Linked DNA regions of Verminephrobacter eiseniae EF01-2. The protein of the gene in region 1 binds, or shares a complex with, the protein of each later gene. Links are inferred from orthologs where the notes say so. Each region holds a gene or a part of one and is shown on either strand. Other genes may lie near its edges. The genes, in order: tsaD and tsaE.

What was found.
Region 2: the proteins of tsaD (region 1) and tsaE are in contact, whole or in part, in a crystal structure (PDB 6N9A), measured with the Thermotoga maritima proteins. The link is inferred for Verminephrobacter eiseniae EF01-2 from one-to-one orthologs. Residues at the interface, in WP_004082750.1 of Thermotoga maritima: Cys10, Asp11, Arg49, His50, Leu82, Gly84, Gly135, Gly136, Glu154, Thr155, Leu156, Asp157, Asp158, Ser159, Glu162, Asp165, Lys166, Arg169, Leu170, Tyr175, Lys213, Thr214, Leu217, Tyr218, Gln221, Arg222, Asn324; in WP_004082108.1 of Thermotoga maritima: Leu37, Gly38, Lys46, Lys57, Val59, Lys60, Ser61, Thr63, Phe64, Thr65, Leu66, Met67, Val69, Pro71, Tyr82, Arg83, Leu84, Asp86, Asp88, Phe89, Asp93, Ile128, Asp130, Glu131, Arg134.

Annotation. Positions count from the first base shown.
Region 1 is NC_008786.1:1,475,149-1,490,028, reverse strand. Bases 7,455-10,405 are described here. They hold tsaD (tRNA (adenosine(37)-N6)-threonylcarbamoyltransferase complex transferase subunit TsaD), read right to left. Parts: upstream 9,474-10,405; coding sequence 8,436-9,473; downstream 7,455-8,435. Other genes in these bases: VEIS_RS06520 (cation diffusion facilitator family transporter), read left to right, coding at 9,809-10,405; VEIS_RS25670 (hypothetical protein), read left to right, coding at 9,580-9,768; guaD (guanine deaminase), read right to left, coding at 7,455-8,426. Outside these bases: aconitate hydratase AcnA, read right to left, coding at 1-2,096; VEIS_RS06555 (H-NS histone family protein), read right to left, coding at 2,252-2,563; VEIS_RS06550 (symmetrical bis(5'-nucleosyl)-tetraphosphatase), read left to right, coding at 2,928-3,755; VEIS_RS06545 (DEAD/DEAH box helicase), read right to left, coding at 3,789-5,249; VEIS_RS06540 (delta(1)-pyrroline-2-carboxylate reductase family protein), read left to right, coding at 5,495-6,439; dcd (dCTP deaminase), read right to left, coding at 6,481-7,053; more of guaD, read right to left, coding at 7,128-7,454; more of VEIS_RS06520, read left to right, coding at 10,406-10,747; VEIS_RS06515 (isovaleryl-CoA dehydrogenase), read left to right, coding at 10,858-12,048; can (carbonate dehydratase), read left to right, coding at 12,104-12,775; VEIS_RS06505 (acetyl-CoA C-acyltransferase), read left to right, coding at 12,842-14,035; VEIS_RS29635 (hypothetical protein), read left to right, coding at 14,049-14,243; folE (GTP cyclohydrolase I), read right to left, coding at 14,878-14,880.
Region 2 is NC_008786.1:1,904,816-1,919,612, forward strand. What follows is about bases 4,183-7,050. They hold tsaE (tRNA (adenosine(37)-N6)-threonylcarbamoyltransferase complex ATPase subunit type 1 TsaE), read right to left. Parts: upstream 5,944-7,050; coding sequence 5,422-5,943; downstream 4,183-5,421. Other genes in these bases: VEIS_RS08330 (N-acetylmuramoyl-L-alanine amidase), read right to left, coding at 4,183-5,417; queG (tRNA epoxyqueuosine(34) reductase QueG), read left to right, coding at 5,956-7,002. In the rest of the region: glutamine ABC transporter permease GlnP, read left to right, coding at 85-741; glutamine ABC transporter ATP-binding protein GlnQ, read left to right, coding at 738-1,466; VEIS_RS08320 (C45 family autoproteolytic acyltransferase/hydolase), read left to right, coding at 1,463-2,551; iron-sulfur cluster carrier protein ApbC, read right to left, coding at 2,722-3,813; more of VEIS_RS08330, read right to left, coding at 3,927-4,182; VEIS_RS08345 (AEC family transporter), read right to left, coding at 7,101-8,006; VEIS_RS08350 (tripartite tricarboxylate transporter substrate binding protein BugE), read left to right, coding at 8,209-9,171; site-specific tyrosine recombinase XerD, read left to right, coding at 9,244-10,155; VEIS_RS25850 (hypothetical protein), read right to left, coding at 10,100-10,444; VEIS_RS08360 (Bug family tripartite tricarboxylate transporter substrate binding protein), read left to right, coding at 10,511-11,473; VEIS_RS08365 (EAL and HDOD domain-containing protein), read right to left, coding at 11,521-12,801; VEIS_RS27625 (hypothetical protein), read right to left, coding at 13,006-13,230; VEIS_RS08375 (gamma carbonic anhydrase family protein), read left to right, coding at 13,229-13,753; tRNA (N6-isopentenyl adenosine(37)-C2)-methylthiotransferase MiaB, read right to left, coding at 13,770-14,797. UniProt on the Escherichia coli protein: Required for the formation of a threonylcarbamoyl group on adenosine at position 37 (t(6)A37) in tRNAs that read codons beginning with adenine.

The DNA.
Region 1 (14,880 bases):
GCGCCATGCACTGCCGGCGCCAGGGCGACCGGTTCATCTCCACCCGCAGCTACTTTTTTGATAGCGAAATCGGCAAAGAAAGGCGGCTCGGCGATATAGGTGCTGGCAGGCCAGCGGTAGGTCTTGCTGTCCACGCCCTCGATCTGTTGCCAGAGCAGGCCGGGGTCGGTGGCGATCCGGGCGTAGCTGGCGCGCAAGGCCGGGCCGTTCATCGCGAACTGCATGAGTTGCCCGATTTCTTCGCTGCTCGGCCAGATGTCGCCCAGATAGATGTCGCGCCCGCCCCGGCCTTGGCCCACGGGCTCGGTCATCAAGTCCTTGAGCACCGTGCCGGCGATGGCGTAGGCGACCACCAGCGGCGGGCTGGCCAGAAAGTTGGCCTTGAGGTTCGGGTGGATGCGCGCCTCGAAATTGCGGTTGCCCGACAGCACGGACGCGCACACCAGTTGGTGGCGCGTGATGGCCTCGTTGAGCTCGGGCGCCAAGTCGCCGGCATTGCCGATGCAGGTGGTGCAGCCATAGCCGACGAGCGCAAAGCCGAGCTGCTCCAGATACGGCAGCAGACCCGTCTGCGCCAGGTATTCGGTGACGATGCGCGAGCCGGGCGCCAGCGAGGTCTTGATATGCGGCTGCACCACCAGCCCCGCCGCCACCGCCTTTTTGGCCAGCAGCCCGGCGGCCAGCAACACGCCGGGGTTGGAGGTGTTGGTGCAACTGGTGATGGCGGCGATCAGCACATCACCGTTGCCCACGGTGATGCCCCGATCACCGTTGCCGGCGCTGCTGCCCTGCGCGCCGTCGCGCCGGAGCGCGACGCGCTGGTGCAGCAGCCCGGCCGGGCGATTGAAGCCGTTGTGCGCATCGGGCTGGCTGAACAGCCGGGCAAACTGGCGGCTGACCTGGCCCAGTTCGATGCGGTCCTGCGGCCGCTTGGGGCCTGCCAGGCTGGGCGTGACGCTGCCCAGGTCCAGCCGGACCACCTGCGAATAGTCCAGTTCGCCGGCCAGCGGCACGCCAAACAGCCCCTGGGCCTTGAAGTAGGCCTCGAAGACTTCGATCTCGTCCTGGCTGCGGCCCGTGCCCTGGAAGTAAGCGATGGTTTTTTCGTCGACCGGGAAGAAGCCCATCGTGGCGCCGTACTCGGGCGCCATGTTGGCGATGGTGGCGCGGTCGGGCAGCGCCAGCGTGCGCGTGCCGGCGCCGAAGAACTCGACGAACTTGCCCACCACCTTGTGCTGGCGCAGCAGTTCGGTGACAGTGAGCACCAGATCGGTGGCCGTGACCCCCTCGCGCAGTTGGCCCGCCAGTTCCACGCCCACCACATCGGGCGTGAGAAAGTACACCGGCTGGCCCAGCATCGCGGCCTCGGCCTCGATGCCGCCCACGCCCCAGCCGACCACGCCGATGCCGTTGATCATCGTGGTGTGGCTGTCGGTGCCGACCAGCGTATCGGGATAATGAATGCCGTCTCCGGTCTGATGCACGCCGCGCGCCAGATACTCCAGATTGACTTGGTGCACGATGCCGAAGCCCGGCGGCACCACGCCCAGACGGTCAAAGGCTTGCATGCCCCATTTCATGAACTCGTAGCGCTCGCGGTTGCGCTGGAATTCGAGCTTCATGTTCAGATCGAGCGCATCCTTGCGGCCGTAATGATCGACCATGATGGAGTGGTCGACCACCAAATCCACCGGCACCAGCGGCTCGATTTTCTGCGGGTTTTGCCCCAACCGCAGGGCCTGGCTGCGCATCGCGGCCAGGTCGGCCAGCAGCGGCACGCCGGTGAAGTCTTGCAATACCACGCGCGCAACGACGAACGCAATTTCATCCTTGCGCTCGGCCCGGGGCGCCCAACAGGCCAATTGCCGCACATGCTCGGCAGTGATCTTGCGGCCATCGCAGTTGCGCAGCACCGATTCGAGCACGATGCGGATCGATATCGGCAAGCGCCCGATGGCGGGAAACTGCCGGGCCAGCGCGGGCAGACTATAGAATCGGCCCTCTTTGCCCGACGCCGCTTTGAAAACCCGCAGCAGATCGGCAAACGCGTGCCGGGCGGGCGCGGGCGCAGTGGGCGGCTTGGACGGTAAGGTCATGGAGAACTCCTGTAGCGGCATTCATTTTGGCAGTCTCCCCGCAAACGGTGCAAGCCTGGGGTCATGCGGCCAGATCATGAAAAAAGCCCGCAGATGCGGGCTTTTTTCATGGCCTCATGGCCGGGTGCAGGCACCCGGTTACAGGTGTGGCGGATTTAGATCGCGAATTTCGCGCGATCCTCGTTTTGAATCCACTTGGGCGCTTTGCCACGGCCGGTCCAGGTCTGGCCCGTCGCAGGCTCACGGTACTTGGGCGCCACCTTGGTGCCGCGGCTGGCGCGAGCACCCGGTATCCTGCCGCCGGACAGGAACTTGCTGGTGGGGAATATGTCTCTGGCAGTCAACCCATATTCGGCCACCAACGCACGGACCTGGCTCACCGCGTTCGCCAGTTCATTACGTCGGGCTTCATTGATTTGCTGCTCGAGCGCTTCGCGCTGCATCAGGAGTTCTTTGTAGCTGGTCATGGTGCTTGGGTTTCAGTTGGTAGTTGATGACGGGGCGATTATACGAATAATTCGGAGCGCCATGCAAGCGCAAAGAATTTTCATCAGGGAACGCCACAGATAACGCGCTGCGCCGCATATCCCGTGAATCCGGCGGCCCCGATGAATACGCCGCCCCGGTGGTATTCAAGGCGGACAGCCCCGGCCGGCCTGGCGCCTCGGGAATCCCGGGCCGGAAAATGCCCCCTGTTTGCGGCAGCAGAAAACGCGCCGGCATATGGGCCGGCTCCTGCCCGGGTGCGGCAATGGCGCAACACCCGCCGCGCCCCATGGGATCATCGGGGCAGAAAATACCCGCTTCCATTACACGACACAAGCATGCCCCATGGCTCTTTACTGTATCGGCGACATCCAGGGCTGCGATGAAGCCCTGGGGCGCCTGCTCGATGGCATCGGTTTTTCTGCCAGCCGGGACACGGCCTACCTGCTCGGCGACCTGGTCAACCGGGGCCCGGACTCGGCTGCCGTGCTGCGCCGCTGCATGCGCCATGGCGCCGCCATCGGCTGCCTGCTGGGCAACCATGACCTGCATCTGCTGGCCGTGGCGCAGGGTGTGCGCCAGCCCGCGCGCCGCGACACCTTGGCCAGCGTGCTGCAGGCCCCCGACCGCGCGGCCTTGCTGGCCTGGCTGCGCCAGCAGCCCCTGGCCCGCGTGCACGAACATGCCGGGCAGCAGTTGCTGATGGTGCATGCCGGCGTGCTGCCCGACTGGTCCGTCGCCGACACCCTGGCCCGCGCGGACGAAGTCCACGCGCTGCTGCGCAGCGCCGAGCTGCCGGCCTTCATGCACGCGCTGTTTGGCAACCAGCCCGAGCGCTGGAGCGGGGCGTTGACCGGCGGCGATCGGCTGCGGGTGATCGTCAATGCGCTCACCCGGCTGCGCTTTTGCTCGGCCAGCGGCCGGATGGACTTTGCCAGCACGGACAGCGCCACGCCGCCGCCGGGCCTGATGCCGTGGTTCGATGTGCCCGGGCGGCGCACCGCAGGCCAGTTGACGGCCTTCGGGCATTGGTCGACGCTGGGCTGGATCGAGCGCAGCGACCTGCTGGGGCTGGACACCGGCTGCGTTTGGGGCGGCTGCCTGAGCGCCGTGCGCTTTGGCGCGACGCTGGCGCAGCGCGAGCGGTTGCAGGTGCGCTGCGCGCCGCTCTGAGCGCGTGCCGGCCGGCCTGATGACGGGGCCTGATTACGGCGCCGGGCTTTCGGGCGGAGCCGCCTTGAACAGGGCCGCCAGATGGCGCTTGGGCTTGATGTTGGCCGACAGGCTGCCGCGCACGGGCGGCCGGGCGACGGACTCCCAGGCCGAGGGGGCGGTGGCCGCCGCGCTGTCGGGTTCGTAGGGTTTGGCGAAAAACGGGTCCTGCGCAGCCGGCGCCGCAGACATGCCCCGGGAGGGTTCGCGGCGCTCGCGCGTGGCCGGGCTGCCGGTGTCGCACGGATGGCCCGTCTCATCGTCCTGGCGCCATGCGCGGCGGCCGTCGTTGATGCGTCCGCGGGGGCGGTCTTCGTCGTATTCGATGGCTTCGAGGTCGGTCTTTTTGCCGATCAGCTTTTCGATGTCGGCCACCAGCCGCGCATCGCTGCCCGAGACCAGCGTGACGGCCAAGCCCGAGGCGCCGGCGCGGCCGGTGCGGCCGATGCGGTGCACATAGTCTTCGGCGTTGAAGGGCACGTCGAAATTGAACACCGCAGGCACGTCCTTGATGTCCAGGCCGCGCGCGGCCACGTCGGTGCACACCAGCAGGTCCACGTCACCGCTTTTGAAGGCTTGCAGCGCCTTCAAGCGTTCGTCCTGGCTTCTGTCGCCATGCAGGGCAGCCGTCCTGAGCCCTTCGCGCTCCAGGCTGCGCGCCAGCCGGGCGCAGCCGAGCTTGCTGTTGACGAAGATGAACGCCTGCTTGAGGCCGCGCGTGCGTAGCACCTGGTGGATGGCGCGGCGCTTGTCGTCGTCGTTGGCGCTGTAAAAGCGCTGCTCGACCGTCGCCGCCGTGGCATTCGGGCGCGCCACTTCGATGGTCACGGGCTGGTGCAGGTAGCTGCTGGCCAGGCGCCTGATCTCGGGCGAGAAGGTGGCGCTGAACAGCAGCGTGGTGCGCTCCTTGGGCAGGTAGCTCAGGATGCGTTGCAGGTCGGGCAGGAAGCCGATGTCGAGCATGCGGTCGGCTTCGTCGAGCACCACGTATTCCACCTGGTTGAGCACCGCGTTCTTGGCCTCGATATGGTCGAGCAGGCGCCCGGGCGTGGCCACCAGCACTTCCACGCCTTTTTTCAATTCGAGGGTCTGGGGCTTCATGTCGATGCCGCCAAACACCACGGTGCTGCGCAGTTTGGTGTGCCGCGCGTACAGCGCGATCTGCCGGGCCACCTGGTCGGCCAGCTCGCGCGTGGGCAGCAGCACCAGCGCCCGCACCGGGTGGCGCGCGGGGGATGCGGAACTGCTCTCGTGCCGCAGCAGGCGCTGCAACAGCGGCAGCGAGAACGCCGCCGTCTTGCCGGTGCCGGTCTGGGCGGCGCCCATCACGTCTTGGCCGGTCAGCACCACCGGAATGGCTTGCGCCTGTATCGGCGTCATGGCCGTGTAGCCCATTTCGGCCACGGCGCGCGCCAGCGGCTCGGCCAGCATCAGATTGGAGAAGGAACTTGTCATTGGGTCGGCTATTGTCGCACCAGTGCGCGCAGCGGCTTTTTTTGCCTTTTTTCGTGCCGGCAAGGCCGGCATATACGATGCTTTCGATAGCGCAAGGCGCACAGCAAGGCGCACATTTTGCTCGCACATCGTTGGCACATGTTAGCTACATGTGGCCTGCATCCGTGGCCTGCACGATCGGCACGGCGGCAAACCGGCGCCCGGGCGCCGCGGCGCTGCCCCGGCGTTGTGTGTAAAGTCCGCCCATGTCTTTGCCTGCCTTTTGCGCAACCACCGGCATGTTGGATGCGGCGGCCACGGCGGCGCGCCTGCCCTGGTCCGGTCTGGCCGATGAAATCGCCGCCCTGCTGCGCGACGGCAGCGTGGCGGTCCCCGCCCGCAGCATGCTGCCATTGGCGCATGGCGGCAGCCTGTTCGTGATGCCGGCCACCGACCACAGCGTGGCGATGATCAAGCTCATCACCCTGACCCCCGGCAACGCCGGCACCGGGCGCGCGTCGATACAGGGCGATGTGCTGGTGTTCGACTGCGCCACCGGCGAGCGCCGGCTGGTGCTCGACGGCCCCACCGTCACCGCGCGCCGCACGGCGGCCGTCTCGCTGCTGGCCGCCCGGCTGTTGGCGCCGGCGCCGCAAGGCCCTTTGCTGATCGTCGGCGCCGGGGTGCAGGGCCGCTCCCATGCCGAGGCTTTCATTCAGGGCCTGGGGGTGCGCGAGGTCTGGGTGGCCTCGCGCAGCAGCGCCAGTGCCTTGGCCTTGGCCGCGCAGGTGCAGGCCCTGGGTGCCCAGGCCCGGGTGGTGGCCGACGCGGATGCGGCCGCGCCCCACTGCCCGCTGATCGTGACCTGCACCACCGCCCGGCGCGTGGTGCTGGCGGCCGCGCCGCGCCCCGATGCCTTTGTCGCCGCAGTGGGCGCCTTCACCCCGGCGATGCTGGAACTGGCCCCGGCGCTGTGCCGGCATCTGGCGCAGCAGGGGCAGATCGTGGTCGATTCCCCGGATGCCGGCCACGAGGCCGGCGATCTGCTGCAAGCCGGACTTGACGTGGCGGCCATGCCGGTGCTCGGGGATGTGGTGCAAGGCCGGTGGACGGCCGGCTCCGGGCCGGTGCTGTTCAAAAGCTGTGGCTGGGCCGGCTGGGATCTGGCCGCAGCGCGGCTGGCCATGCGCACGGCCATGCACGACGCATAGCGCGGCGCGGCGCGGCTGAGCGCGCGCTGCCATCCACGTCCTCACGCCTTGGGCAGCGTCACCCCGACCTGGCCCTGGTACTTGCCGCCACGGTCGCGGTAGCTGACCTCGCAAACGTCGTCCGCGTCGCTCTCGAAGAACAGCACCTGCGCGCAGCCTTCGCCGGCATGGATGCGGGCGGGCAAGGGCGTGGTGTTGGAGAACTCCAGCGTCACAAAGCCTTCCCATTCGGGCTCGAAGGGGGTCACGTTGACGATGATGCCGCAGCGGGCATAGGTGCTCTTGCCCAGGCAGATGGTCAGCACATTGCGCGGAATGCGAAAGTACTCGACCGTGCGGGCCAGCGCGAAGCTGTTGGGCGGGATGATGCAACTGTCGCCCGCGAAGTCGACGAAGCTCTTGGCGTCGAAGTTCTTGGGGTCGATCACCGTGCTGTGGATGTTGGTGAAGACTTTGAATTCGGGCGCGCAGCGAATGTCGTAGCCGTAGCTGCTGGTGCCGTAGCTGATGATTTTGCGGCCTTCGACCTGCCGCACCTGGCCAGGCTCGAAAGGCTCGATCATGCCGTGCTCGGCGACCATGCGGCGGATCCATTTATCGCTCTTGATGCTCATCGCAGACCTTCTTGCGCCATGGCCCGGGCGGGTCGCCATGCGCTATTTGATTTGTAGCTTGCAGCACATGGAGATCATGCGCCAGCGTAGTATTTTGCTTGAGAAATCACGGTGCGCTCGATGACCCGGTCGTCCCCCAGCACGATCAGCGCGAACAGCAACTCGTCCAGGCTTGCGGCCTGGCCGGTGCGGCGCTCGAGCAGCGGCGTGGCGCGGGGGTTGAGCACCACGAAGTCGGCCTCGCAACCGGGTTGCAGGTTGCCCACCACGCCGGCCAGGCCCAGGGCCTTGGCGGCGCCTGCGGTGTGCAGCCACCACAGGCGCCGGGGTGACAGATCGAACGCCGGCGGGACGCGCCGCGCACGCGCCACGTAATACGCGGCCAGCATGGTGTGCAACGGGCAAAAACTGCTGCCCCCGCCCACATCGCTGGCCAGGCCGTAGCCAAAGCCCGCGCGCTCGGCGCGGGCGTAGTCGAAAAATCCGCTGCCCAGAAACAGGTTGCTGCTCGGGCAGACCGCCGCCACTGCGCCGCTGGCGCGCATCAGCGCCCGGTCCTCGTCGTCGAAATGGATGCAATGCGCATACACCGCGCGCTGGCGCAGCAGGCCAAAGCCGTGGTACACGGCCAGGTAGCTGCGCGCGGCCGGGAACAGCGCGCGCGCCCAGCGCACCTCGTGCCGGTTTTCAGCCACATGCGACTGGATCCAGACATCGGGATGGAGCGCGGCCAACTCGCCCGCCCCGCGCAGTTGCTCGGGCGTGCTGGTGGGGGCAAAGCGCGGCGTGATGGCGTAGCCCAGGCGCTCCACGCCGTGCCAGCGCCGGATCAGCGCCTGCGTGTCGAGCAGGCTTTGCCCGGTCTGGTCGCGCACGCCGTCGGGCGAGTGGCGGTCTTGCAGCACCTTGCCGGCGATGAGCCGCATCTGCTGGCGCCGGGCCTCGGCAAACAGCGCATCCACCGAGGCCGGGTGCGAGCTGCCAAACGCCAGCGCCGTGCTCACCCCGTTGCGCAATAGTTCGGCGATGAAGAACTGCGCCACCTGCGCGCAATGCCCGGGCGCCGCAAAGCGCGTCTCCTGGGGGTAGGTGTGTTGCTCCAGCCAGGGCAGCAAACCGTCGGCCGGCGAGGCGATCACGTCGGTCTGCGGAAAGTGGATATGCATGTCGACAAAGCCCGGCGCCAGAATGCGCCCCGGCAACGGCACGACCGGCTGCCCGGCGTAGCGCGGCGCCAGCGCCTGCCACGCGCCTGCGGCCAGCACCCGCTGGCGGCCCTGGGCGTCCGGGCCTACGGCCAGCAGCCCGTCCTCGTCATACAGCGCCGTGCCGTCGTCGGCAAAGCGCAACAGGGCGCTGCGGTAGACGGGCATGCCGGGCTTTCAGGCGCTGGCCGCCAACGGCCAGCGGGGCAAAACGTCGAAGGCGTAGTCGGTGCCGGCCTGCTGCACCCCGGCCTGCAGGCGCATCGCGGCGGCCAGCGCAATCATCGCGCCGTTGTCGGTGCACAGCGCCAGTTCCGGGTAGTGCACGCGCAGCCCGCTGTCGGCGCAGGCGGCGTCCAGTTGCTGGCGCAGGCGCCGGTTGGCCCCCACGCCGCCGGCCACCACGATGCGTCGCAGGCCGGTCTGGCGCAGCGCCGCCAGGGTTTTTTTCACCAGCACTTGCACGATGGCGGCCTCGGTGCTGGCTGCCAGATCGGCCTTGCGGGCCGGCAACTGGTCGCCGAGCTTTCTGACCTGCGTGAGCACGGCGGTTTTCAGGCCGGCGAAGGAAAAGTCCAGATCGCCGCTGTGCAGCAAAGGCCGTGGCAGCCCGAATGCCGTGGCACTGCCTTGTTCGGCCAGCCGCGCCAAGGCGGGGCCGCCGGGGTAGCCCAGGCCCATGAGCTTGGCGGATTTGTCGAATGCCTCGCCCGCTGCGTCGTCGATGGTCTCGCCCAGCAGCGCGTAGCGGCCCACGCCGTCCACACGCATCAGCTGCGTATGGCCGCCCGATACCAGCAGCGCGACAAACGGGAACTCCGGCGGGTCCGCGCTCAGGAACGGCGACAGCAAATGCCCTTCCAGGTGGTGCACGCCCAGCACCGGCTTGCCCAGGGCCGCCGCCAGCGCGCAGGCCAGGCCGGCGCCCACCAGCAGCGCCCCGGCCAGGCCGGGGCCGCGCGTATAGGCCAGCACATCGACATCCGCCAGCCGCTGGCCGGACGCGCGCAGCACCTGCGTGGTCAGCGGCAGCACGCGGCGGATATGGTCGCGGCTGGCCAGTTCCGGCACCACGCCGCCATAGGCTTGGTGCATCTGCACCTGGCTGTGCAGCGCATGCGCCAGCAGCCGGGGCCGGGCAGCGCCGATCGAACGCACCAGCGCCACGCCGGTTTCATCGCACGATGATTCAATGCCCAGGATCAGCAAGCCCATGGCGCGAGTGTAAAACCCGAAAGCGCTGACACCCCGGGTGGGCTGCCCCCGCACTTTCCCCTCGGGTCGCCTGCGCCCCGGCAAAGCCGGTTTTGCGGCGTCCCTAGTGTCGCGTCACCGATCATCTGTCGGTCTGCGCTGGCCATCGAAGCGCATCGCGGCGTTGCATCGCTTGCCAATACGCTCGGTATGGGCTGCGCGATGCGCCTTGCGCTGCGCTCCGATGGCTGCGCGCAGCCTACGACATCTGATCCGTGACACGACACTAGCGCGGGCCGTCGGAAAACTGGTGTAATTTGCAGGCCCTTTGCCACTGCCCGAGAAGGCCCGCCACCATGCCCACTTGCCCCGCCGCGCCGCGCCGCTGGCTCAGCCCGCGCCACCTGCTGTGGGCTTCGGTGGCCGTGGCGCTGCTCACCATTGTGCTCAAGACGCTGGCCTGGCATGTCACCGGCTCGGTGGGTCTGCTGTCGGACGCAATGGAGTCGTTCGTGAACCTGGCCGGCGCCATGTTTGCGCTGGCGATGGTGACGGTGGCGCAGCGCCCGGCCGATGACGACCATCCCTATGGCCACCACAAGGCGGAATACTTTTCCTCCGGCTTCGAGGGCGTGCTGATCGTGGGCGTGTCGGTGGGCATCCTGTGGGCGGCCGGGTACCGGCTGCTGGAGCCGCAGCCGATCGCGCAGCCCGGCTGGGGCATGGGACTGTCGCTGCTCAGTTCGGCGCTCAATGGCCTGCTGGCCTGGATGATGCTGCGCTCGGCGCGCGAGCACCGCTCGGTCGCGCTGGAGGCCGACGCCCGCCACCTCGTCACCGATGTCTGGACCTCGGCCGGCGTGCTGGCCGGCATTGCCGGCGTGGCCCTGACCGGCTGGCTCTGGCTGGACGCGCTGGCGGCCATCGCCGTGGCGCTGAACATCCTCAAAGAAGGCGCAACGCTGGTGTGGCGCTCGTCCCAGGGCCTGATGGACAGCGCCGTGGAACCCGCCGTGCAGGCCCGCATCGACAGCACGCTGCGACAGTTCGTGCAAGCGCAGCCGCCCGGGGCCTTGCGCTTCGACCATGTGATTACCCGCCGCGCAGGCCAGCGCCAGTTCGTCGACCTGCACCTGCATCTGCCCGCCGACTGGACCTTGGGCCAGGCCGCCACGCTGCGCGGCCAGCTCGAGCAGTCCTTGATGAGCGCCATGCCCGGCCTGCGCGCCACCATCGAACTGTTGCCGACCGATGTCGAGGCGCTCGGTGATCCGGGGGCGGCAGCGCGCTGCTGAGGGCTGGTGCATCAGCGGCCGAACCGGCAAGTGGCTGCGCGACGGCCGACGGGCCGCGACAATATCCCGGGCTGAGCCTGGCCCGATCATCTTTGCCTCTGGAGACATTCATGAGCCTTCCCGCCCCTCTTCCCGGCCTGAATTTCCAACTCGGCCCGGACATCGATGCGCTGCGCGACGCGGTGCGCGATTTCGCGCAGGCCGAAATCGCGCCACAGGCGGCGGAGATCGACCGCAGCGACCAATTCCCGATGGCGCTGTGGCGCAAGATGGGCGCCCTGGGGCTGCTCGGCATCACGGTGCCCGAGACCTATGGCGGCGCCGCGATGGGCTATCTGGCCCATATGGTGGCCATGGAGGAGATCTCGCGCGCCAGCGCGTCTGTCGGCCTGTCCTACGGGGCGCACAGCAATCTGTGCGTGAACCAGATCAACCGCAACGGCAGCCCTGAGCAAAAGCGCAAGTACCTGCCCCGGCTGATCAGCGGCGAGCATGTGGGGGCGCTGGCGATGAGCGAGTCCGGCGCCGGTTCCGACGTGATCAGCATGCAACTGCGCGCCGAGGACAAGGGCGGCTACTACCTGCTCGATGGCAGCAAGATGTGGATCACCAACGGGCCGGACGCCGATATCCTGGTGGTGTACGCCAGAACCGGGCCCGGAACGGGCAGCCAGGGCATCACGGCCTTTCTGATCGAAAAGGGCATGCCCGGCTTTGGCTGCGCGCAAAGGCTCGACAAGCTGGGCATGCGCGGCAGCCCTACCGGCGAGTTGGTGTTCGACGGTGTGCAAGTCCCTGCGGCCCAGGTGCTCGGTGGCCTCGATCAGGGCGCCAAGGTGCTGATGAGCGGCCTGGACTACGAGCGCGCAGTGCTCACCGGCGGCCCGCTGGGCATCATGCAATCGGTGCTCGATCATGTGCTGCCTTACATCCATGAGCGCCAGCAGTTCGGCCAGAGCATCGGCCAATTCCAACTGATCCAGGCCAAGGTCGCAGACATGTACACGACGCTGCAAGCGGGCCGCGCGTTTGCCTACACGGTGGCCAAGAACCTGGACCTGCTCGGCACCGGGCATGTGCGCCAAGTGCGCAAGGACTGCGCCAGCGCAATCCTGTGGTGCGCCGAGAAGGCCACCTGGATGGCCGGCGAAGGTCTGCAAATCCATGGCGGCAATGGCTACATCAACGACTACCCGCTGGGCCGCCTGTGGCGCGATGCCAAGCTCTATGAGATCGGCGCCGGCACCAGCGAGATCCGCCGCATGCTGATCGGCCGCGAGCTGTTTGCCGAAACCTGTTGAGCCGCCGCCACGCGCGCCACCCGCAGGCAGCCCCCGGAGCCAACCCGCAAACCCCATGACCTCATCGATCGAAGACCTGTTTGTGCACAACCGCGCCTGGGCGGCCCGGATGGAGCGCGAGCGGCCCGGGTTCTTCACCGGCCTGCTGGCGCAGCAGCAGCCCAAGTACATGTGGATCGGCTGCTCGGACAGCCGCGTTCCGGCCAACCAGATCACGGGCCTGGAGCCTGGCGAAGTGTTCGTGCACCGCAATGTGGCGAATGTGGTGGCGCACACCGATCTGAACTGCCTGTCCACCATCCAGTACGCCATCGACCAACTGCATGTCGCGCACCTGATGGTGGTCGGCCACTATGGCTGCGGCGGCGTGCGCGCGGCGCTGGAGGGCACCCGCGTCGGGCTGGCCGACAACTGGATTCGCCATGTGCAGGATGTGCGCGACCGCCACCGGGAGTTGATCGCGTCCATCGCCCCGGACTGGCGCCACGACGTGCTCTGCGAGCTCAATGCCATCGAGCAGGTGGCCCATGTCGCGCAGACCACGGTCATGCTCGATGCCTGGGGCCGGGGCCAGAAGGTCACGCTGCATGGCTGGTGCTATGGGCTCAAGGACGGGCTGATCAACGACCTGCAAATGACCGTCGACAGCACCGCAGGGCTGGACGCGATCTACCAGGCGGCCATCGCCGGCGTCGCCGGCGCCGTCAGAACGCCGGCGCCCGCATGAACCGGCGCAGCCCGGGCCGGCAGGGCCACAATGCGCCAAACCAACCAATCAACCAAGGAGCAACCGATGCCAGCATCCCCCCAAGACCCCATCGTCATCGTCGGCGCGGCCCGCACCCCCATGGGGTCGTTGCAGGGCGACTTTGCCGACCTGGCCGCCCACGACCTGGGCGGCGTGGCCATCCGGGCCGCGCTGGCGCGTGCCGGCCTGGCGCCCGAGACCGTGGGCGAAGTGTTGATGGGCAACTGCCTGATGGCCGGCCAGGGCCAGGCGCCCGCCCGCCAGGCGGCGTTCAAGGGCGGACTGCCCGACAGCGCAGGCGCGGTCACGCTGAGCAAGATGTGCGGCTCGGGCATGAAGGCCGCGATGCTGGCCCACGACATGCTGCTGGCCGGCACGCACGAGGTGATCGTGGCCGGCGGCATGGAGAGCATGAGCCGCGCCCCCTACCTGCTGCAAAAAGGCCGCGCCGGCTACCGCCTGGGCCATGACCGCCTGTACGACCACCTGATGCTCGACGGCCTGGAAGACGCCTATGAGGCCGGCCGCTCGATGGGCACCTTCGGCGAAGACTGCGCCGCCCGGTACCAGTTCAGCCGCGCGCAGCAGGACGCCTTTGCCAGCGCCAGCGTGCAGCGCGCCCAGGCCGCCACCGCGTCGGGCGCCTTCGCCGCCGAAATCGAGCCCGTCGCCGTCAAGACCCGCGCCGGCCAGACCCTGGTGTCGATCGACGAAGGGCCCGGCAAAATCCGGCTCGAAAAAATCGCCACGCTCAAACCGGCCTTCAAAAAGGACGGCACCATCACCGCCGCATCGAGCTCCAGCATCAACGACGGCGCCGCAGCGCTGGTGCTGCTGCGCGCATCCAGCGCGCAAAAGCTCGGCTGCCAGCCGCTGGCCCGCATCGTGAGCCACGCCACGCACGCGCAAGCGCCGCAATGGTTTGCCACCGCCCCGCTGGGCGCCGCGCAAAAAGCCCTGGCCAAGGCCGGTTGGGCCGTCGGCGATGTGCAGTTGTGGGAGATCAACGAGGCCTTTGCCGTCGTGCCCATGGCGCTGATGAAAGAGCTGAACCTGGCGCACGAGCAGGTCAATGTGAACGGCGGCGCCTGCGCGCTGGGCCACCCGATCGGCGCCAGCGGCGCGCGCATCGTGGTCACGCTGATCCATGCGCTCAAGGCCCGCGGCCTGCGCCGGGGCCTGGCCACACTGTGCATCGGCGGTGGCGAAGCCACGGCGCTGGCGCTGGAATCGATGTGACACCGCCCCGGCAGTGAACGGCGCCGCCTGGCCCGGAGCGCGGCGCCGGCAGCCTCGTGTCGCGTCACCGATCATCTGTCGGTCTGCGCTGGCCATCGAAGCGCATCGCGGCGTTGCATCGCTTGCCAATACGCTCGGTATTGGCGGCGCGATGCGCCTTGCACTGCGCTCCGATGGCTGCGCGCAGCCTACGACATCTGATCGGTGACGCGACACTAGCGCCGGCGCCCCGGTTCAGCGGGTTCCCGGATTTTCAGGCATGGCCAATGATCGAGGCCGTGGCCATCGGTTCTTCGAGCAATGCCAGCGAAACCTTGCCCGAGACCGCATCCGGGTCGAGCGCGGGCTTTGCGCAGTACTTGGGCAAGATCGCATGCTGGACCCTGGACAGGTTCACCTGCCCCATGGTCCAGCCGCCGAGGCGACGCTCGGTGATCTCCTCGTAGTGCAGCCGTTGCACGTCGCGGTGGCGCGGGTTGCGCTGTATCTGGCCATACAGCGCGCTCACGGCGTGGCGCCCGCCCTCGATGGCTGGTGCAGAAAGACCCCGGCGCCGTAGCACAGCACACCGGTGATGCCGCAGCCCGGGTTGTGCTGATGGGCCTAGTGTCGCGTCACGGATCAGATGTCGTAGGCTGCGCGCAGCCATCGGAGCGCAGCGCAAGGCGCATCGCTTGCCCATACCGATCTGTATTGGCAAGCGATGCAACGCCGCGATGCGCTTCGATGGCCAGCGCAGACCGACAGATGATCGGTGACGCGACACTAGGTGAGGATGGCCTCGATGGCCGCCGCCGAAGTGCCGACCGCACGGCGGGCATAGAGCAGGCGCCCCGGCAGGGTCA
Region 2 (14,797 bases), 430 kb from region 1 along the record:
GCGACGCCAGCGGCGCGGCCAGTTCCCCGGCGTGCCCGGCTTGCGGAGCGCGCCATGGAACACCGGGCCTGGCAAGGAGTCATCGTGGATTTTGACTGGTCAGTGATCGCCGGCGCACTGCCGGCGCTGTTCAAAGGCGCCCAGCTCACGGTGCTGATCACCGTGTTCGGGCTGGTCGGCGGGACGCTGCTCGGCGTCTCGTTCGGTCTGATGCGGGCTTACGGCGGCCGCATGCTCAGCAGCCTGGGCTGGGCTTATGTCGGGCTGGTGCGCGGCACGCCGATCGTGGTGCAGGTGATGTTCATCTACTTTGCGCTGCCCGGGCTGATCGGCCTGCGCGTGGACCCGATGAGCGCCGCCATTGCCTCGATCATCATCAACTCGGGCGCCTACATTGCCGAGATCGTGCGCGGCGCGTTTTTGTCGGTGCCCCGGGGCCTTGCCGAGGCCGGGCTGGCCATGGGCTTGCCGCACTGGCGGGTGCTGGCATTCGTTGTCGGTCCGGTCGCTTTTCGGCGCATGACACCGGCACTGGGCAACCAGTTCATCGTCAGCCTCAAGGACACTTCGCTGTTCATTGTCATCGGTGTTGGCGAACTGACGCGCCAAGGCCAGGAAATCATGGCGACCAACTTTCGGGCCGTCGAGATCTGGACGGCGGTCGCGGTGATCTATCTGCTGCTGATCGGCGTGCTGACGCTGGGTTTGCGGGTGCTGGAAAAAAGGATGCGAATTCTGTGAACATCGTCGAATTCAGGAATGTCGACAAGCGCTTTGCGGCCCATGTCGTGCTCGATCGGGTGAACCTGCAGATTTGCCAGGGCGAGGTGGTGGTGCTGATCGGCCCGTCCGGCTCCGGGAAATCGACGCTGCTGCGGTGCATCAACGCGCTCGAGCCTATCGATGGCGGGGATTTGCTGGTCGGCGGCCTGAGCGTGCGCGCCGGCAATGCCATAAAGCGCGAGATCCGCCAGGAGGCGGGCATGGTGTTTCAGCAATTCAATTTGTTCCCGCAGATGACGGCGCTGGAGAATGTCGCCTTCGGCCCGCGCCAGGTGCGCGGCGCGTCCAAGGCCCAGGCCCATGCGCAGGCCAGGGAACTGCTGACCAAGGTCGGCCTGGCGCAGCACATGAACCACTACCCGAGCCAGCTTTCGGGCGGGCAGCAGCAGCGCGTTGCGATCGCCCGCGCGCTGGCGATCAAGCCTCGGCTGATGCTGTTCGATGAGCCGACCTCGGCGCTGGACCCGGAGTTGCGCCAGGAGGTCCTGCGCGTGATGCAGGCGCTGGCCGAAGATGGCATGACGATGGTGGTCGTGACCCATGAGATGCAGTTCGCCCGCCAGGTGGGCACGCGGCTGATCTTCATGGAAAACGGCCACATCACGGTCGACGGGCCGCCGGCCGAACTGCTGGACAACCCGCCGAACCAGCGTTTGCACGACTTCCTGCGGCATGTGCAATGAAATGCCCGCGCTTGAGCTACCTCGAAATCGAAGGCGCCCCTTTTGACGCGGGCCGGGCCTTGGGCCGATTCGGCGCCGCAGCGCTGCATGAGTATGCGCGGCACTCTGCGGCCTGGGCCAGCGTCATGCGCTACCGTGGCACGCTGCTGGCCGACAGCATGTCGCGCCTGGTGCGCCTGCGTTTTCCCCGGGTATGGGATGAGTTGCAGGGCCTGGCCATCGGTCTGGAGCGGCCGTTTGAAGAGGTGTTCCTGTGGAACTGCCGGGGCGACCTCTGGGCCATGGCGCCGGATGGCGATATCGCCGTGAACGAAGATGGCTGCACGACCGTGCAGCAGGCAGGAACGGTCAGGCGCATCACGCACAACGAGGACGGCGACCCGGCCTTCGCCGGCCATTGCGCCATCGCCGCATTCGAGGTGGCGGGGGGCGCAGCGTTTGCCGCTTTCATCTATCCCGGATCGATAGCGGGCCACACCTTTGCCGTCACCGATGGCGGCCTGGCGATGACGGTCAACAACCTGCGCTGCCGCAGGGTGCGGGCCGGCATCCCGCGCATGGTGCTGGCGCGGGCGCTGCTCGATGTCGCGCGCCTGGACCAGGCGCTGGCGCTGATCCATGGCACCGAGCGCGCAGGCGGCTTTCACCTGACGCTGGCCCACCGGGATGAACCCGGGCTGCTCAGCGTGGAGTTCAGCTCCGAAGCCTGCGCCGTGGTCACGATCGCCGGGCGCGGCCTGCATGCGAACCATGCGCTGCATGCGCCGCTGCGGCAGTTGCCGCAAATCATCACCGCCTCTTCGCAACATCGGCAACGACGCGGCCAGGCCCTGCTGGCCGAAGCGGCGGGCAAGGCGCTCGATCCGCTGCGGGTATTGGCCGACGCCGAGGATGCCGGGTTCCCGATCCTGCGCGCCGATCCGCTGGACAGCGATGCAGAGAACACGCTGGCGACGGCCGACATCCATGTGGGTTCTGGCCATATCGAATGGCAGGTCCATCCGCATCCGGCGCAGCCGCCGCAATGGCATCTGCGCGACGGTCATTTCATCTGCAAGAAAGACCAGGGCGGCCAGCCGGTCTGACGCAGGGCTGGCAGTGCGCCTGCGCGCAGGGAACTGGGCAGTGCCGGTGCAGGCGAACTTCACGCGCGGTGTGCTGGCAGCCCGCCGGTGGCCGCAGCGCAACGGCCATGCCCGCAGCGCTGGCGTTGCCCGCCCGAAGGGTCCGGCGGCGCCGGCGACCCGGGGTTGTTTCAGGTTTCCTGGCTGATCGAGATGGTCGGGAATTTGTGCGAGAAATCCTTGGCCTGCCGGGCGATCTTGAGCGCCATGTCGCGCGCCATTTTCTTGTAGATCCGCGCCACCTCGCCATCGGGGTCGGCCACCACGGTGGGCCGGCCGCTGTCGGCCTGCAGGCGGATGCGGATGTCCAGCGGCAGCGCGCCCAGGTAGTCGATGCCGTAGTCGGCGGCCATCTTCTTGCCGCCGTCGGCGCCGAAGATATGCTCCAGATGGCCGCAGTGGCTGCAGATATGGGCCGCCATGTTCTCGACGATGCCCAGGATGGGCACGCCCACCTTCTCGAACATCCGGATGCCCTTTTTCGCATCGAGCAGCGCAATGTCCTGCGGCGTGGTGACGATCACGGCGCCTGTCATCGGCACGCGCTGGCTCAGCGTGAGCTGTATGTCGCCAGTGCCGGGCGGCATGTCGACGATGAGGTAGTCCAGATCCCGCCATCGGGTCTGGCGCAGCAGTTGCTCGAGCGCCTGCGTGGCCATCGGGCCGCGCCAGATCATGGCCTGGTCCTGGTCGACCAGGAAGCCGATGGACATCACTTGCAGGCCGTAGTTTTCCAGCGGCTCCATGGTCTTGCCGTCTGCGCTGTCGGGGCGGCGGTCGATGCCCAGCATCATGGGCTGGCTCGGGCCGTAGATGTCGGCGTCGAGCACGCCCACGCTGGCGCCTTCGGCGGCCAGGGCCAGGGCCAGGTTGGCGGCCGTGGTGCTCTTGCCCACGCCGCCCTTGCCCGAGGCCACGGCAACGATGTTGCGCACTTGGGGCAGGAGCGGCACGCCGCGCTGCACGGCATGGGCGATGACCCGGGTGCTGATGTTGACCGACACGTTCCCGACCCCTGCCACGCCTTTGGCTGCGGCCACCAGTTGGCGGCGCAGTTCGGGCAGCAGGCTCTTGGCGGGGTAGCCCAGTTCCACATCGAAGGCCACATCGCCGCCCTGGATTTGCAGGTTGCGCAGCGCATGGGTGCTGACGAAATCATGGCCGGCATGTGGGTCCTGCACGCACGAGAGTGCGGCCAAAAGGCTTTGTTCGCTGACTGCCATTCAATGACTCCTGTGGGGGCCGGTAGTTTATCGAAGCCTTGCAGCCCGGCCCATCGAGGGGTGATGCGTATCCGGGGGCTGGCGCCGCAGCAGAAAGCGACGCTGGTCGAACGTCAAATCGAGCGGCTGCGCGCCAGCGGCGGGTTTTTGGCAAAGTAGCGCGTGATGCCGCGCATCAGCGCATTGGCCAGTTGCTCTTGATAGGCGCTGCTGCGCAGGCGCTTTTCCTCCTCGGGGTTGCTGATGAAGGCGGTCTCGACCAGCACGCTGGGAATGTCGGGGGCCTTGAGCACGGCAAAGCCGGCCTGCTCCACCTGCGGCTTGTGCAACTGGCCCAGTTGGCCGATCTCGCCCAGCAGCACGCGGCCGAGTTGGAGGCTGTCCTTGATCTGCGCGGTGATGCTCATGTCCAGTTTGGTGAACTGCACATACCGGTCTTGCGCTTGCCGCTGCGCATTGATGCCGCCCACCAGATCGGATTGGTTTTCCTTGTTCGCCATCCAGCGCGCTGCCGCGCTGGATGCGCCGCTCTGGCTGAGCGCAAACACGCTGGCGCCCCGCGCCGCAGGGGTGGTGAATGCGTCGGCATGGATGCTCACGAACAGGTCGGCCTGCACGTCCCGGGCTTTTTGCACGCGCGTGCCCAGGGGGACGAAGTAATCGCCGTCGCGCGTCAGGTAGGCGCGCATCGGGTTGCCGGCCACGGTGGTGGCGTTGATGCGCTGGCGCAGCAACTGCGCCACGCGCAGCACCACGTCTTTCTCGCGCGTGCCCGCAGGGCCGATGGCGCCAGGGTCTTCGCCGCCGTGGCCGGGGTCCAGCGCCACGATGATGAGGCGATCGGTTGGTGTGGCCGTGGCGCGGTTGCCGGGGCGTGCCGGTACGGCGGGGACGATGGGGGGCGCCGGTGCGGCAGGGACAGCGGGGAGCGGCGGTGCCGGTGCAGCAGGGGCGGTGCTGATGGGCGCTGCGGCCAGCGTGGGCGGCGCGGTTTCTGCCGGGGGCGGGCTGCGGTGATTGCTGTGTTGGGCGATCAGTGCGTCCAGCGGGTCAGGCGCGGCCGGTGGCGCCGGAGTCTGGGCGGTCGTCGCCGGGGCCGGGGCCGGGGCGGCTGTTGCCGGGGGCGGCGGCGCGTCGCGCAGGCGCTCGGCAATCAGTGCTTGCAGCGGGTCCATCGGCGCGGCCGGGTACAGGTCCAGCACCAGCCGGTGCCGGTACGCCGCCACCGGGGGCAGCGTGAACACCTGCGGCAGCGCGGCCTGCTTGAGGTCTATCACCAGCCGCACCACGCCGGGCGCGTTTTGCCCGACCCGGATGCCGGCAATATTCGGGTCGTCGAAGCGGACTTTGGCCACCAGTTCGCGCAGCGCGGGGCTGAGGTCTGCGCCTTCGATGTCCACCGCCAGGCGTGGCGGCGTGGCCACGAAAAACGGCTTGGCGCTCAGCGCTTCATCGGATTCGATGGTCACGCGCGAGTACTCGGGCGCGGGCCAGATGCGCACCGCCACGATGCCGGCGCCGTGCGCCATCCGCAGGCGACCCAGCAGCAGCGCCAAGCTGGCGGCCCGCAGCAGGCTGCGCCGGGCGGGGGGGCGGCGGTCCATGCGTTCAGAGTCCTTGCAGCAGGCTGCGTCCGGTTCGGCTGTGGGCGTGCAGCGTGACCTGTCTGGCGGTGTCATCGATGGCGTGGAGGTGTATGGCGAGGTCCGCAGGCGGCGCAAGCGCTGCGGCTTTTTCCGGCCATTCTGCCAACTTCAGGCCCGGCTGGGCAAACAGTTCCCTGAACCCGGCGTCCTCCCATTCGCGCGGGTCGTCGAAGCGGTAAAAGTCGAAGTGCCACACCAGGGTGTGGGGCGCGAGATGCGGGGCTTCGTGCGGCTCCGCCACGGTGTAGGTGGGGCTTTTGATGCGCCCCTGCACGCCCAGGGCGCGCAGCAGATGCCGCACCAGGGTGGTCTTGCCCGCGCCCAGGTCGCCGTGCAGCGTCAGGTAGGCGTTGCCGATCAGCGGCTGCGCAGCGAGCCGGCGCGCAAAGGCAGCGGTGTCGTCTTCACTGCGCCAGGTGAAGTGGCGGCAGGTCTGGCCCGCGCTGCTTTCTACAATCTGGCCGGTATGTGGAGCTACAGTCAACTCGTTCCTCAAATGCAGGAGTGGGCCCGCGCGCTGGGGTTTTCCCAACTCGGCGTTGCGGGGGTGGACCTGTCTGCCGCAGAGCCCGGCTTGCTGGCCTGGCTTGCGCAAGGCTTGCATGGTGACATGCATTACATGGCAGTGCATGGCCTCAAGCGCGCGCGCCCGGCCGAACTGCTGCCCGGCACCGTGAGCGTGATCACGGCGCGCATGGATTATTTGCCGCGCAACACCGGCGCGGGCGCGCCCCAGGGCTGGCAGGCGGTCGAGCTCGGGCGCCTGGCGCGCCCGCAAGAGGGCATCGTCTCCGTCTATGCCCGCGGGCGCGACTACCACAAGGTGTTGCGCACGCGCCTGCAAACGCTGAGCGCGCGCATCGCGGCGGCGGTTGGCCCCTTTGGCCACCGTGTGTTCACCGATTCTGCGCCCGTGCTGGAGGCCGAACTGGCCGCACGCAGCGGGCTGGGCTGGCGCGGCAAGCACACGCTGGTGCTCAACCGCGCGGCCGGATCGATGTTCTTTCTCGGCGAGATTTATGTGGACATGGCGCTGCCCGCCAGCGCGCCCGTCGCGGCGCATTGCGGCAGTTGCAACGCCTGCATGGCCCTGTGCCCGACGCAGGCCATCATTGCGCCGCACCGGCTCGATGCGCGGCGCTGTATCTCGTACCTGACCATCGAGCATGCCGGGCCGATTCCGCTCGCGCTGCGGCCGTTGCTGGGCAACCGCATCTACGGCTGCGACGATTGCCAACTGGTCTGCCCCTGGAACAAGTTCGCCCAGGTCAGCCGTCTGCCGGATTTCGACGAGCGCCAGGGCCTGTCGGGCCAGCAACTGGTGCAGTTGTTTGCCTGGGACGAGGCCACTTTTGCGCGCCTGACCGAAGGCGGCCCGATCCGCCGCATAGGCCACGAGCGCTGGCTGCGCAATGTGGCCGTGGCGCTGGGCAATGCGCTGCGCGCCACCGGGGACGAGGCCCTGCGCGCTGCGCTGCGCTTGCGCGCCCGGGATGCCAGCCCGCTGGTGCGCGAGCATGTCGCCTGGGCGCTCGGCGGTTGACGCCATGCCGATCGAGGCGCGCATGGCACATGCGCTGGCAGCGCTCGACGCCTGGGCATTTCGATGGTGCCGGCGCGCGCGGCCCCGGCAAGGGGGCTTTAGCGCAACACGCCCAAGGCCAGGGGCAGGCTGGCGATGCCCAGCAGCGTGGACAAGGTCACCAGCCCCGCCACATAGGGGCCGTTGTAGCCCATGCGGGCGGCCAGCACGTAGCAGGTCGACGCCGCAGGCAGCGCACAGAAGGCGAGCAAGACCGTGGTTTGCAGCGCATCGAGCCGGAAAAGCCGTGCCAGCGCGAACGCCAGCAGGGGCTGCACCAGGTGGCGGATCAGCAGCACCGACACGCTCAGCACCTTGCCCCTGGTGAGCAGGCTCAGTTGCAGGCCGGCGCCTGCGGCCATCAACCCCAGCGCCAGCGACGCCGCGCCGATGCGGCCCACGGCGGGCATGGCCCATGCGGGAATCGTCAGATGCAGCAGGTTGGCCGTCAGACCCGAGGCCGTGGCGATGATCAGCGGGTTGCGCAGCAACTCGCGCAGAAAACTGTGCTGGCCATGCCGCGCCATGGGCCATACCGCCGCCACGTTGAACAGTGGCACGCACACGCCGATCAGCACCGCAATCAGCAGCAGCCCCTGGGGCCCTGCCAGCCGCTCGGCGAGGGCCAGGCCGATGAAGGAATTGAAGCGGAACGCCACCTGCGCACTGGCGGCATGGTCGCGCATGTCCAGGCGCCGCCCGACCCAGGGCCAGTACGGCAGGCTATAGGCCAGCGCGATACTGATCGCCCCCGCGAGTATGCCGGCGCCGATCAGCCCCGACGCAGCGCCGATGTCCGCCGGGCTTTGGACGATGGACTGGAACAGCAGCACCGGAAAAAGCAGGTAGTACACCAGGCTCTCGACCGGCTGCCACACCGACCGGTTCAGTGCGGTGTAGCGGCAGATCAGGTAACCGCACAGGATGAGCGAAAAATCCGGGAGCAGGAGCTGGGCATAGTTCATCGGCTGAGAATACCAAGGCCAAGGTGGCGCCAACGGCCACGCATCGGACATGCATGGGCCATGCCTGTCGTCGGGCGCTGCCCCCGAAGCCGGATGGCCTGAACTCCGCCGGTTGACAAAGTGCCCATTGCCAGCGCCCATTGCGCATACCATCGGCACTGTCTTGTCTGTCTTGTTTGTCATCCCCATGAAGGAGAAATCAATGCATCGTCGTCAATGGCTCGCGCTGACGCTGGCGGTCGCCGCCGGATCCGTGGCTGCGCAGGGCTACCCCCACAAAGTGATTCGGTTGATCGTGCCTTTTGCCCCCGGCGGCACCACCGACATCATTGCGCGTGTGATCGCCGACCCGCTGGGCAAGGCCCTGGGCCAGAGCGTGATCGTCGACAACAAGGCCGGTGGCGGCGGCATCGTGGGAGCGGCAGAACTGACCCGCGCAAACCCGGACGGCTATACCCTTGGCGTGGCCACCGTGTCGACCACGGCGGCCAACCCGGCCATCAATCCGAAGACGCCGTACAACCCGCTGACGGATTTCTCGCCCGTCATCAACATAGCGGCCACGCCCAACATCATTGCGGTGCATCCGGGCTTTCCGGCCAAGGATTACAAGACCTTCGCGGCCGAGATCAAGAAGGTGCCGGGCAAGTACTCGTATGCCTCGTCGGGAACCGGCGGCATCGGCCACTTGCAGATGGAGCTGTACAAGAGCCTGACGGGTACCTTTGTGGCGCATATTCCTTACCGTGGTGCCGGCCCGGCCCTGACGGACACCGTGGCCGGCCAGGTGCCGATGGTTTTCGACAACCTGCCCTCGGCCCTGCCGTTCATCAAGGAAAACCGCCTGGTGCCTATCGTGGTGGCATCCTCCCAGCGTGTGGCGGCCTTGCCGAACGTGCCCACGTTCAAGGAACTGGGCCTGGAGCCGGTGAACCGCATGGCCTATTACGGCATCGTGGGCCCCAAGGGGCTGCCTGCGGACATCATCGACAAGATCAACGCCGGAGTGCGCAAAGCCCTGGAAGACCCGGCGGTGAAGCGGCGCATCGAAGACACCGGCTCGATCGTGATCGGCAATACGCCCGAGCAGTTCGGCGCGCAGATCAAGGCCGAGTTCGCGGTCTACAAAGAGGTGGTGGCCAAGCAAAAACTGACGCTTGAATGAGCGTTGCCGGCCCGGTGGGAAGCCGCCGCATCGGCCGCTCGACTTGCCGAACGAGGCCATCGGTGCCCGCGCATGCCCGATCCCGACGCCATCGATGCTTTCCTGGACGCCCTTTGGCTCGAGGACGGGCTGGCGCGCAACACGCTGGCCGCATACCGGAGCGACCTGACGCGGTATGCGCAGTGGCTGCACGCGCAGCAGCCGGCCGTGGCGCTCGACGACACGGCAGAGCACCATCTGCAGGCGTACTTTGCGGCGCGGCATGCGCAAACCCGCGCCACATCGGCCAACCGGCGCCTGACGGTGCTGCGGCGCTACTTTCATTGGGCGCTGCGCGAGCGGCGCATCAGCGCCGATCCGACCGCGCGCCTGGCGGCCGCGCGCGTGCCGCTGCGCGTGCCCAAGACCATGACCGAGACCCAGGTCGAGGCCCTGTTGCAGGCCCCCGATCCGGGCACGCCGCTGGGCCTGCGCGACCGCGCGATGCTGGAACTGATGTATGCCAGCGGCCTGCGGGTGACCGAACTGGTGGGGTTGAAAACCTTCCATCTGGCGCTCGATGAAAACCTGCTGCGCGTCACCGGCAAGGGCGGCAAGGAGCGCCTGCTGCCGTTTGGTGTCGAGGCCGGCCAATGGCTGGAGCGCTACCTGCAACAGGCGCGCGGCGTGATCCTGGGCGGCCAGCGCACGGACGACCTGTTCGTGACCCGGCGCGGCTGCGGCATGACGCGCGTCATGTTCTGGATCATCGTCAAGCAATGGGCCCGGGTGGCGGGCATCACGGTCCCGCTGTCGCCGCATACGCTGCGCCATGCGTTTGCCACCCACCTGCTCAACCATGGCGCCGATCTGCGCGTGGTACAACTGTTGCTAGGTCATGCCGACATCTCAACCACCACCATCTACACCCATGTGGCACGCCAGCGGCTCAAGCAACTGCATGATGAGCACCATCCGCGCAGCCGTGCACCGGCCGGTAAATGACTGCAGATGGAAATGGCGCATTTCGTGCTAGTGTCGCGTCACGGATCAGATGTCGCAGGCTGCGCGCCGCCATCGGAGCGCAGCGCAAGGCGCATCGCGCGGCCAATACTGAGCGTATTGGCAAGCGATGCAACGCCGCGATGCGCTTCGATGGCCAGCGCAGACCGACAGATGATCGGTGGCGCGACACTAGGGCGGCGTTGCCAATCCCCGCGATACCCAGCCGGTGCCTCTGCGGTTTGCGCCCCGCCTCGACAGGAAACGCATCGATTTCATTTCGTGCCACCATTTCCGGGCCGGCGCACGGGCCGGCCGCACCACGACCCATGAACCTATGATCGCAAGGAGAGATTCCATGAAAAAATGGCTGACCGGCGCACTGCTGCTGGGCATTGCGTGCCTGACCCTGGCACAGGACTGGCCCGTGGCCAAGCCGATCCGACTCATCGTGGCCTACCCGGCCGGTGGCGTCAGTGACCAGATGGCCCGCGCGCTGGCCGACAAACTGACCGTGCAACTGGGCACGCCGGTGCTGGTCGAGAACAAGGCCGGCGCCGGCGGCAGCCTGGGGGTCGATGCCGTGGCCAAGGCGGCGGCCGACGGCTACACCCTGGGTTTTGCCGCCATCAGCCCGCTGTCGCTCGATCCGCACCTGGGCTCTGCGCTCGTCGATCCGCAGAGCGTTGCCCCGGTGGTCAGCGTGATGTATTCGCCGGTGCTGCTGCTGGGCACCTCGGCCAGCAAGGCGACGGACTTCAAGGAATTGATCGGGATGGCGCGCCAACAGCCTGGCGCGCTGCGCTTGGCGACAGCCGGGCAGGGGTCACTGGGGCATCTGATGCTCGAACAGATACAGGCGGCGGCGCAGGTGCAAATCACGCACATCCCTTACAAGGGCGGAGGCCAGCAGATCAACGACGCCCTGGGCGGACAGTTCGAGGTACTGACCGTCAATGCCACGGCGGCGGTGCTGCAGCACATCAAGGCGGGCAAGCTCCGGCCGCTGGCCGTGGGGGCGCCGGCGCGGCTGGATGCCTTGCCCGATGTGCCCACGCTGGCCGAACTGCAACAGCCGGACGCCAACCGATGGTCGCTCTTTGGCATCTACGCCCCGGCCCGGACCGCGCCGGCGATCATCGCGCGCTTCAACACCGAGGTGAACAAGGCCTTGGCGCTGCCCGACATCCGCAGCGGGCTGCGCGCCGGCGGCAACCAGCCGACCGGTGGCAGCAGCGCGGAATTTGCGCGCCAGATTGCGCAGGAGTCCGAGAGCAACGCGCGCATCATCCGCGCGGCCGGGATCGTCCGGGGCAACTGACAGGCCGGCCCGGGCCGAACCCGGGCCGAAGCGCTCCTTTGCGGCCGTTACCCTGCGCTCAGGCCCTCGGCCCATGTCAGGGCCTGCAAATGGGCCCAGTTCACCTGGCGGTTGGACAGTTGCAGCGCGTTCGCGGATCGGGCAAAGCTCACTTCGTCACCGCTTTCGCAGGCCATGGTCAGCGCCAGGAACGGGGCGAAAATGCCGCTGCCGTGCAGCAGCGCATCGACCACGGACTTGGGCAGGGCCACGGAGTCCAGGGCTTTGTCCATCGGCACACCCAGCATGGTGTCGAGCAGCGAGAACACGCCGACCACGAAGGCGTTGTCGACTTCTTCGGGCGGCAGCAACTCGGCGGCCAGCAACTCCATCAGGCGGCCGCGCACCACGGCGGTCTGGCCCACGGCGGGCGGCGCGCCGCCGGCGCGCGAGGTAGTCATCAGTAGCGCCGCCCAGCGGAACAGCCTTTGCAGGCCCAGGATCATGACGGCATGGCGAAACGAGGTGATCTCGCATGACAGGCCAAAGCCCGAGGAGTTGATGAAGCGCAGCAGGTTGAAAGACAAGGTCGGGTCTTTCTTGAGCAGGTTCTCGATCGCGCCCGTGCTGGCCTGTCTGCGCACCAGGTTGATCAGCTCGATGATGGCCGCCTGCGTAGGGCGGATCGTGCTGGCCTTGACCAGCGACGGGCTGGCGAACCAGTAGCCCTGGTACAGCTTGACGCCCAGAGAGCGCATGAGCTCGTACTGCGCGGCGGTTTCGACTTTCTCGGCGATCGGTGTGGCCTGGCTGTGCTGTGTGGTGAATTGGACCAAAGGCCCGGCGAACTCGGGCTTGATCGCCTGCATGTCCAGCTTGATGAAAGACGCCAATGGCAGCCACTGGGTATAGGCGCGGCGCAAGACCTGCTGGTCGAACGCCAGGCGAAAGCCGCGCTCGCGCAACGCATGCAGCGTCGGGATGCGGGCTTGGATGTCTTCTGGCGTGGTGCTATAGGGCAGGGGGGGAACCTCCAGCACCACCTTGTCGGGATGAATCAACTCCAGATGGGCGCCCGAGAGGCTGTCATGGGTGCAGTTGATGAAGACGGTTTTCTTGCCGACCAGAATTTCGGCGCCCGCGTAAGACAGGGCATTGAACAGCAGGGCGGCATCGCTGGCGGCCGTGCGCGAGTCCGAGGCGGTCGACCGGTCGAACAGCTCATAGCCATAGACCTCGCGGTTTTCGTTCACGATGGCCTGGCGGGCGATGATGGCCAGGTTCTCGTCCACCGGTTCGGGCGCAGGGGATGCAGCTACCGGGGTGTCTTGTGCAGGTGTGCTCGACATGGCGTCCGCTGTGGTGCAAGGGCTGGGCGCTGCGCCAATTCCAGATCGGCGCAGCCGTGTCGCCATCTTGCCACAGGCCCTGGTGTCTGTGGCCGCGTTGCAGCGCGGTTTGCCAGCGCAGGTGTATCGGCTGGTGTGTATGAACCCGGCGCCGTCGTCGTTTTTCTGTTCGGGCTGCAACGCGCACTGCGGGCCAGTGTCGCGTCATCGGTCATCGGTCAGATGTCGCAGGCTGCGCGCAGCCATCGGAGCGCAGCGCAAGGCGCATCGCGCAGCCCATACCGAGCGTATTGGCAAGCGCTGCAACGCCGCGCTGCGCTCCGATGGCCAGCGCAGACCGACCGATGACCGATGACCGATGACCGATGACGCGACACTGGCTGCGATCCTTACAATTTCAGCCCTTGTACCTTTTTCGGAGCGGGGCATGGCGATTTACGAAATCGATGGTGTGGCGCCGCAGTTGGCGGCATCGGCCTGGGTGGCGGCCAGCGCGCAGGTGATGGGCCGCGTGCTGCTCGGCGCAGATGCCAGCGTCTGGTTTGGTGCCGTGATTCGCGGGGATACCGAGAGCATCACGGTGGGCGCAGGCTCGAACATACAGGACGCCTGCGTGCTGCATGCCGACCGGGGCAAGCCCCTGTTCGTCGGCGAGCGCGTGACGGTGGGCCACCAGGTGGTGCTGCACGGCTGCACCATCGGCGACGAGTCGCTGATCGGCATCGGGGCCGTGGTGCTCAATGGCGCCAAGATCGGCAGGAACTGCCTGGTGGGCGCCGGTGCGCTGGTGACCGAGGGCCGCGAATTTCCGGATGGCTCGATGATCATCGGCCGCCCGGCCCAGGCCGTGCGCGCACTCACGCCCGAGCAGATCGAAGGCTTGCGCCAGAGCGCGCAGCACTACATCGACAACGCGCGCCGTTTCCAGAGCAGCCTGCATGCGATCGGCTGAACGCCGACGCTGTGCCTCAGGCGGCCATGGTGGCCTGAGGGGACTCTTGCGCGCAGTACTGGCCGCGCAATGTGTAAGCCCGGGCCTCGGTGATCGTCAGTTCCACCATCTGACCCACCAGGTGCGGCGGGCCGGCAAAGTTGACGACGCGGTTGCACTCGGTGCGGCCCATCAGCTCGGCGGCATCGCGCCGGGAAGCGCCTTCGACCAGAATGCGCTGCACCGTGCCGACGCGGCTTGCGCTGATGGATCGGATATGGGTATCGATGACGCCCTGCAACTGTTGCAGGCGGCGCAGTTTGACCTCGTGCGGCGTGTCGTCCGGCAGCCCGGCTGCGGGCGTGCCCGGGCGCGGGCTGAAGACGAAGCTGAAGCTGTTGTCGAAGTGAACCTCGGCGATGAGCCGCATCAGCTTGTCGAAGTCGTCCTGCGTCTCGCCCGGAAAACCGACGATGAAGTCGCTGCTGAGCGCCAGATCGGGGCGGATCGCGCGCAGCTTGCGCACCGTGCTCTTGTATTCCATGGCCGTATAGCCGCGCTTCATCGCCATCAGGATGCGGTCGCTGCCATGCTGCACCGGCAGGTGCAGGTGGTTGGCCAGCTTGGGGAGCCGGGCGTAGGCCTCGATCAGCCGGGGCGTGAACTCGTTCGGGTGGCTGGTGGTGTAGCGGATGCGTTCCACGCCGGGAATGCCGGCCACATAGTCGAGCAGCAGCGCCAAGTCGGCCCGCTGCGCCGTGCTGCCCATCCGGCCCCGGTAGGCGTTCACGTTCTGGCCCAGCAGCGTGACTTCCTTGACGCCCTGGTCGGCCAGGCCCGCCACTTCCACCAGCACATCGTCGAGCGGACGACTCACTTCCTCGCCACGGGTGTAGGGCACCACGCAGTAGCTGCAGTATTTGCTGCAACCTTCCATGATCGAGACAAAGGCGCTGGCGCCTTGCACCGAGGCGGCGGGCAGGTGGTCGAACTTTTCGATCTCGGGGAAACTGATATCGATCTGGGGCTGGTCCAGGCGCTCGCGCTGCTGGAGCAACTCGGGCA